Thalassobaculum sp. OXR-137: one gene and its partner. Each later gene encodes a partner of the first gene's protein in a complex. Links are inferred from orthologs where the notes say so. Each region holds a gene or a part of one and is shown on either strand. Other genes may lie near its edges.

Region 1 (3,240 bases):
GCGCCGCCGTCTGCTGGACTACCTGAAGCGGAAGTCCAACGACCGCTACTCCGCGCTGATCACCAGCCTGGGCCTGCGCCGCTAAGCGCTCCGGCCTGGCGGGTCTTCGTACGCGCCGACCCTACGGACAGACACGAACCCCGGTCGGCCTCAGGCTTTCCGGGGTTTGTCGTATTCGGGTCCCGGGGCACGTGCGCGTTGACCAGCGCGGCTTTCCGTGTCAAAGAACCCGCGCGCAAAAAGAGACGAAATATGAGAACCGAAGGCCGCCATTGGGGCGCCATGACGCAAGGAGCGTCCATTTTTTCTTCATCGCACTTTTGATCGCGGGTCGCCGCCGGCTATGCGCTGCCGGGGGCTGGTCGTGTTGGTCCATCCGGACGCGGGCATCCACCGCGGCACGGGCCGACCGGAAGAGAAGGCGGACAGCGACGGGCCATGTCTGTCGGTTCGAAACTGAGGATTGACACGTATGTTCGACGTTTACCGCAAGGAAATCGAATGGGGCGGGCGCACGCTCACCCTTGAGACCGGCAAAATGGCCCGCCAGGCCGATGGCGCCGTCCTCGCCCGCTACGGCGACACCGCCGTTCTCTGCACCGTGGTCGCCGCCAAGACGCCGCGCCCGGGCATCGACTTCTTCCCGCTCTCGGTCCACTACATGGAGAAGACCTACGCCGCGGGTAAGATCCCCGGCGGCTTCTTCAAGCGCGAGGGCCGTCCGAGCGAGAAGGAGACCCTGACCTCCCGCCTGATCGACCGGCCGATCCGCCCGCTCTTCGTCAAGGGCTTCAAGAACGAGGTGCAGGTGATCTGCACGGTTCTCGCCCACGACCTGGAGAACGATCCGGACATCGTCGCCATGGTCGGCACCTCCGCCGCCTTGTGCCTGTCCGGCGCCCCGTTCCTGGGCCCGATCGGCGGCGCGCGCGTCGGCTATAAGGATGGCGAGTACATCCTGAACCCGACCATGGACGTGACCCGCACCGAGAGCGAGCTCGACCTGGTCGTGGCCGGCACCGAAGAAGGCGTGCTCATGGTCGAGTCGATGGCGTCGGAGCTGTCGGAAGAGATCATGCTCGGCGCCGTCAACTTCGGTCACGACAGCTTCCAGCCGGTGATCAAGGCGATCATCGAGCTGGCCGAGGCCGCCGCCAAGGATCCGATGGATCTGCCGGAGAGCCCGCTGGACCTGGACGCCATCCGCGGCAAGCTCGAGGCGGCCTGCAAGGCCGACCTGGAAGCCGCCTATGACGAGCCGAACAAGTCCGAGCGCCAGAACAAGCTCGCGGCCGCCAAGGAGAAGGCGCTCGCCGCGATCGAGGACGACGCCGAGAAGGAAGCCGCCAAGGGCCTGATGAAGGGCCTTGAGGCCGACATCGTGCGCGGCCGCATCCTGGAGACCGGCAAGCGTATCGACGAGCGCGACACCAAGACCGTGCGCCAGATCGTGGCCGAGGTCGGCCTGCTGCCCCGGACCCACGGCTCCGCCCTGTTCACCCGCGGCGAGACCCAGGCGATGGTCATCGCCACCCTGGGCACCGGCCAGGACGAGCAGATCATCGACGCGCTCGAGGGCGAGTACCGCGAGCACTTCCTGCTGCACTACAACTTCCCGCCGTTCTCGGTGGGCGAGGCGGGCCGCGTCGGCTCCCCGGGCCGCCGCGAGATCGGCCACGGCAAGCTGGCCTGGCGGGCGGTGAAGCCGCTGCTGCCGAGCAAGGAAGCCTTCCCCTACACCCTGCGCGTGGTCTCCGAGATCACCGAGTCCAACGGCTCGTCGTCCATGGCGACGGTCTGCGGCACCTCGCTGTCGCTGATGGATGCCGGCGTGCCGCTGGCCCGTCCGGTGGCGGGCATCGCCATGGGCCTGATCAAGGAAGGCGAGAAGTTCGCCGTCCTGTCCGACATCCTGGGTGACGAAGATCACCTGGGCGACATGGACTTCAAGGTCGCCGGCACCGACAAGGGCGTCACCGCCCTGCAGATGGACATCAAGATCACGTCCATCACCCGCGAGATCATGAAGGTCGCGCTGGAGCAGGCGAAGGACGGCCGGATGCACATCCTGGGCGAGATGGGCAAGGCCCTGTCCGCGGCCCGCGACGGCGTCTCCGACACCGCGCCGAAGATGATCTCGATCAAGATCCCGGTCGACAAGATCCGCGACGTGATCGGCTCGGGCGGCAAGGTGATCCGCGAGATCTGCGAAGTCACCGGTGCGAAGATCGATATCGACGACGACGGCACCGTGAAGATCGCCGCCGTCGAGCAGGCCTCTCTCGACGCCGCCCATAACTGGGTCTACTCGCTGACGGCCGAGCCGGAAGTGGGCAAGATCTACGACGGCAAGGTCGTGAAGACCCTCGACTTCGGCGCCTTTGTGAACTTCCTCGGCCCGAAGGACGGTCTGGTGCATATCAGCCAGCTGACCTCGGCCAAGCGTCCGGAAGCGGTCACCGAGGTCGTCAAGGAAGGCGACAAGGTGAAGGTGAAGGTCATCGGCTTCGACGATCGCGGCAAGGTCAAGCTGTCGATGAAGGTCGTCGATCAGGAGACCGGCGAAGATCTGGAAGCCGCTGCCGAGTAATCGGCTTCTACTTCGACTTATAGAGAAATAGCGGCGCGGCAGCCTCGGTTGCCGCGCCGTTTCCGTTTCCGGGGCTATGCCGCGCGGACCTGACCTTCCGCCGGGTCGAACGGCTGCAGGTTGTCGAGGAACATCTCGGCGCAGCGCGCCCAGGTGAACTGCAGTCCCCGCGTCCGGGCCACGCTCCGGTCGATCGTCAACGCCCCGGCCACCGCGCGCGCCAGATCCTCGTCCAGCACGCCCGCGCCGCTGTCGGCGATCACGTCCAGCGGTCCCGGCACCGGATAGGCCGCGACCGGTACGCCGCTGGCCAGCGCCTCGATCAGCACCAGGCCGAAGGTATCCGTGCGGCTCGGGAAGACGAACACGTCGGCCGAGGCATAGTGCGCGGCCAGGTCCTCGCCCGATTTCGCGCCGACGAACACCACATCGGGATGCTGGCGCATCAGCTCCGCGCGCTGCGGGCCGTCGCCGACCACGACCTTGGTCCCCGGATGGTCCAGCGCGAGGAAGGCGCCGATATTCTTCTCCACGGCAACGCGGCCGACATACATCAGGATCGGCCCGGGCAGGTCGAGAATGGACGGGCGCGGATGGAACAACCGCACGTCCACGCCCCGGGTCCAGTCGCGCAGGTTGGCAAATCCGTG
Region 2 (3,710 bases), 970 kb from region 1 along the record:
TCGTCAGGACGACGGATGATTTTCTTCAATCACCCCAAGCGCCTTCCCCGAATCCCCTCCCCGTCATCCTGATGCAAATCAGGATCCAGCAACCGGCTTGTCCACCCAGTCCCCGGCGGACCCCGCATCAAATCCAGGGTCGCTCGGAACGATGGCAAAGGCCGGAAACAAAACAGGCGGCGCTGGGGGCGCCGCCTGTTGTCTATCTGCTGACGGGGTGCCTCAGCGGCGCCACCAGCCCTTGCGCGGCTTCTCCACCGGCTTGTCCAGGGTCCGAACCTCGATCGGCGTCGAACTCAGGTTCTGCGGGACGGGCTCCGCCTCTTCCACCGGATCGGCGGAGGCGGGCTGATCCTCGCCCAACTCGCCGCTGATCGCGCCGTCGACCGCAGGCGCCTCGGCAGCGTCCGCCTCGGCAACGACCGCTTCGGCAGGGGCGGCTTCGGCAGCCACCGGCTCGGCGACCGGCTCGGCCGTCGCCGCGACCTCGGCCATTTCGGCCACCGGTGCCTCGGCAGCGGCATCGGCCTCGTCGTCCTTCTTGCGACGGCGACGCGGACGCTTGGCGGCAGGCTTCTTCGCCGGCTTTTCGTCGGCTGCGGCCTCTTCGGCCGGCGCGGCCTCGGCAGCCGCCTCCGCCGGAGCGGCTTCTTCCGGAGCAGCGTCCGCCACCGGGGCGTCAACCGCTTCCGGTGCCGTCTGATCGTTGGCGGCGGAGATCGGCGCTTCGGCCTTCACCGCGACCTCTGGAGCATCGGCGGCAACCGCTGCGAGCGGCTCGGCACCGTCGTCCCGGCTGTCGTCATCCTGGCCGTCATCGCTCCGGTCGGATCCGCTCTGCGCCTCGTCGTCGGACTGGGAGTCGTCACCAGAATCGTCGTCGCCCGACTGGTCGTCACCGGACTCGGAGCCCTCGGTCTCCGAGCCCTCCTCGCCATCGCGACGGCGGCGGGACCGGCGGCGACCGCCACGGCGGCCCCGGCGACGCCGCTTGCGGCCGTCGGCATCGTCGTCGTCGTCCCCGTCGCCGCGATCATCGCCGTCGGCGGCAGTGTCTTCCCCATCGGCGTCGGCGTCAGTGTCGGTCTCGGCCTCCTCGTCACCCTTGTGGCGGGGAGCCTCGTCTTTGGCGTCCTGATCGTCCTCGGCCCGATCCTCCGGCCGGCGGCGACCGCCCCGGCGACGGCGGCGGGAGCGACCACGGTTCCGGCGCTCCTCCTGCTCCTCGCTGGTCTCGTTCTCGTTCTCGACCTCGTCCTCGTCGTCCTCAATGAGGTCGCTGTCGTCCTCGTCCGGCTCGGCGGCCCCGGCGGAGCTCGCCGCGATCGCGGTCTGGAAGGCGGCCCGCTCCTCGGCGGTCTTCGGCCGCAGGCGCTCCAGCCGGTGATCCGGCGGCACCAGACTGTCGTCCTGCTCCAGAATCACCCGGGTACCGTAGCGGAATTCGATCTCCGCCAGACGGTCGCGCTTGTGGTTGAGGATGTAGAGGGCGACCTGGGCCGGCACATGCACGGCGATCTCGGCAGCCCGGTTGCGCAGCCCCTCTTCCTCGATGACCCGCAGGATGTGCAGCGCGGTGCTGTCGATCGAGCGGATATAGCCGGAGCCCTTGCAGTGCGGGCAGACCTGGGTGCTGGCTTCCACCAGGGACGGCCGCAGCCGCTGGCGAGACAGTTCCATCAGGCCGAAATGGCTGATCCGTCCGATCTGTATGCGCGCCCGGTCGGATTTCATCGCCTCCTTCATGCGGCGCTCGACCGCATGCTGGTTGCGCGACTCCTCCATGTCGATGAAGTCGATCACCACCAGGCCGGCGAGATCGCGCAGGCGCAACTGCCGGGCCACCTCGTCGGCGGCCTCAAGGTTGGTCTTGAGCGCGGTCTCCTCGATGTTCCGCTCCGAGGTGGAGCGGCCGGAGTTCACGTCGATCGCGACCAGCGCCTCGGTCTGGTTCATAACGATGTAGCCGCCGGACTTCAGCTCCACCACCGGGCTGTGGATGGCGTCGAGCTGGCTTTCCACCTGGAAGCGGTGGAGCAGCGGCACGTGGGTGTCCTTGTAGCGCTTGACCCGCTTCGCATGGCTCGGGATCAGCGTCTTCATGAAGTCCTTGGCGATCCGGTAGCCGTCATCGCCGTCGACCAGCACCTCGTCCAGATCGCGCGTGTACAGGTCGCGGATCGAGCGCTTGATGAGGTTGGCTTCCTCGTAGATCAGGCACGGCGCGGTGCTGTCGAGCGTGGTCTGACGGATCTCGTCCCACAGGCGCAGCAGGTATTCGTAGTCGCGCTTGATCTCGGCCTTGGTGCGCTGCGAGCCGGCGGTGCGGACGATGACCGCCATGCCTTCCGGCACGTCCAGGCCCTCGACGATCTGCTTCAGCCGCTTGCGGTCGCCCACATGGGTGATCTTGCGGCTGACGCCGCCGCCGCGCGCGGTGTTCGGCATGAGCACGCAATAGCGGCCGGCCAGGGACAGGTAGGTGGTCAGCGCCGCACCCTTGTTGCCGCGCTCTTCCTTGACGACCTGCACCAGCATGATCTGGCGCCGGGCGACGACCTCCTGGATCTTGTAGCGGCGGTTGGAGGGCTTGCGCCGGCGGCGCACCTCTTCCATCGCGTCGCCGCCGACCGTCTCGGGCTTCGCACTCTTCTTGGTCTGGACGCTGACTTCCGCGGCGCGGGCCGGGGCCTCGTCGTCGCCATCGTCGCCCGAGGTGTCTTCCTCGGATTCGGACTCGGAAGCGTCCTCGGCGGAGGCCTCCTCTTCGCCGGAGGCGTCTTCCTCGGACTCGTCCTCGTCCTCGTCGGCCATCGCCTCGGCCTGCTCCTCGCGGAGCAGCGCCTCGCGGTCCTCGATCGGGATCCGGTAGTAGTCGGGATGAACTTCCGAGAAGGCCAGGAAACCGTGGCGGTTGCCGCCGTATTCGACGAACGCGGCCTGCAGGGAGGGCTCTACCCGGGTGACCCGGGCGAGGTAGATGTTCCCCTTAAGCTGCTTTTTGGCTGCGGTCTCGAAGTCGAAGTCGTCGAGCTTGTTCCCGTCGACCACCACGACCCGGGTCTCTTCCGGGTGGGTGGCATCGATGAGCATACGCTTGGTCATGTGTTGGTAACTCCGTGTCGCGCCGCGACGACCGCAAGAGTGGCTGCGGTCCCGCGCGGTCGGCGACGCGGAACAGCGTCGGCCCAGGCGCGGAAGGTCGTGGCGCGGATTGTGGCGTCGGCGTACCCACGGCACGCCGGATGCAGTCGCTGGAACAAGTCTCGACGGAATCGGTCACGGCACCGAGCGTCCTTCGTGCCCCGGGGGCAGGAAAGACTCGGTTTGCCGCGGGCGACTGTTGGGTCGCCGTCGTCGGACTGTTCCAGTTTGCAGGTCTCACGTCGGTCGGTCCTGCGCGGAGCCGGGAACTACGATTCGCCCCGGCTCGAAATCGAAAAAAGTCTCGCGTATCCCCGTAACCCCTTGGCCCATAACGGCGCGCACGTACCCGCACACGGTCTTCGAGGACGGATGCACCATACTGTCACATGCGCCTACTAACAATCCAAAACTTCAGGCGAATTCCTGGTGGGGCCGTGACCGGGCCGCATCGGGGCGCCCGAACGGTGCCAATTGAGGCCGAACTGCAATTCCACCTCATAGCCTCATGATATCTATCGTAAATATTGCCTTTGCATTCGTGTCGCGGTACAGTGCGCCATCTG

What was found.
Region 2: the proteins of pnp (region 1) and T8K17_RS00940 are in contact, whole or in part, in a cryo-EM structure (PDB 9QH0), measured with the Escherichia coli proteins. The link is inferred for Thalassobaculum sp. OXR-137 from one-to-one orthologs.

Annotation. Positions count from the first base shown.
Region 1 is NZ_CP139715.1:1,172,964-1,176,203, forward strand. The notes cover bases 106-3,031. They hold pnp (polyribonucleotide nucleotidyltransferase), read left to right. Parts: upstream 106-472; coding sequence 473-2,590; downstream 2,591-3,031. Other genes in these bases: T8K17_RS05545 (glycosyltransferase family 1 protein), read right to left, coding at 2,665-3,031. Also shown: rpsO (30S ribosomal protein S15), read left to right, coding at 1-85; more of T8K17_RS05545, read right to left, coding at 3,032-3,240. UniProt on the Escherichia coli protein: Involved in mRNA degradation. Catalyzes the phosphorolysis of single-stranded polyribonucleotides processively in the 3'- to 5'-direction. Also involved, along with RNase II, in tRNA processing.
Region 2 is NZ_CP139715.1:198,666-202,375, forward strand. The notes cover bases 23-3,418. They hold T8K17_RS00940 (ribonuclease E/G), read right to left. Parts: upstream 3,106-3,418; coding sequence 223-3,105; downstream 23-222. UniProt on the Escherichia coli protein: Endoribonuclease that plays a central role in RNA processing and decay. Required for the maturation of 5S and 16S rRNAs and the majority of tRNAs. Also involved in the degradation of most mRNAs.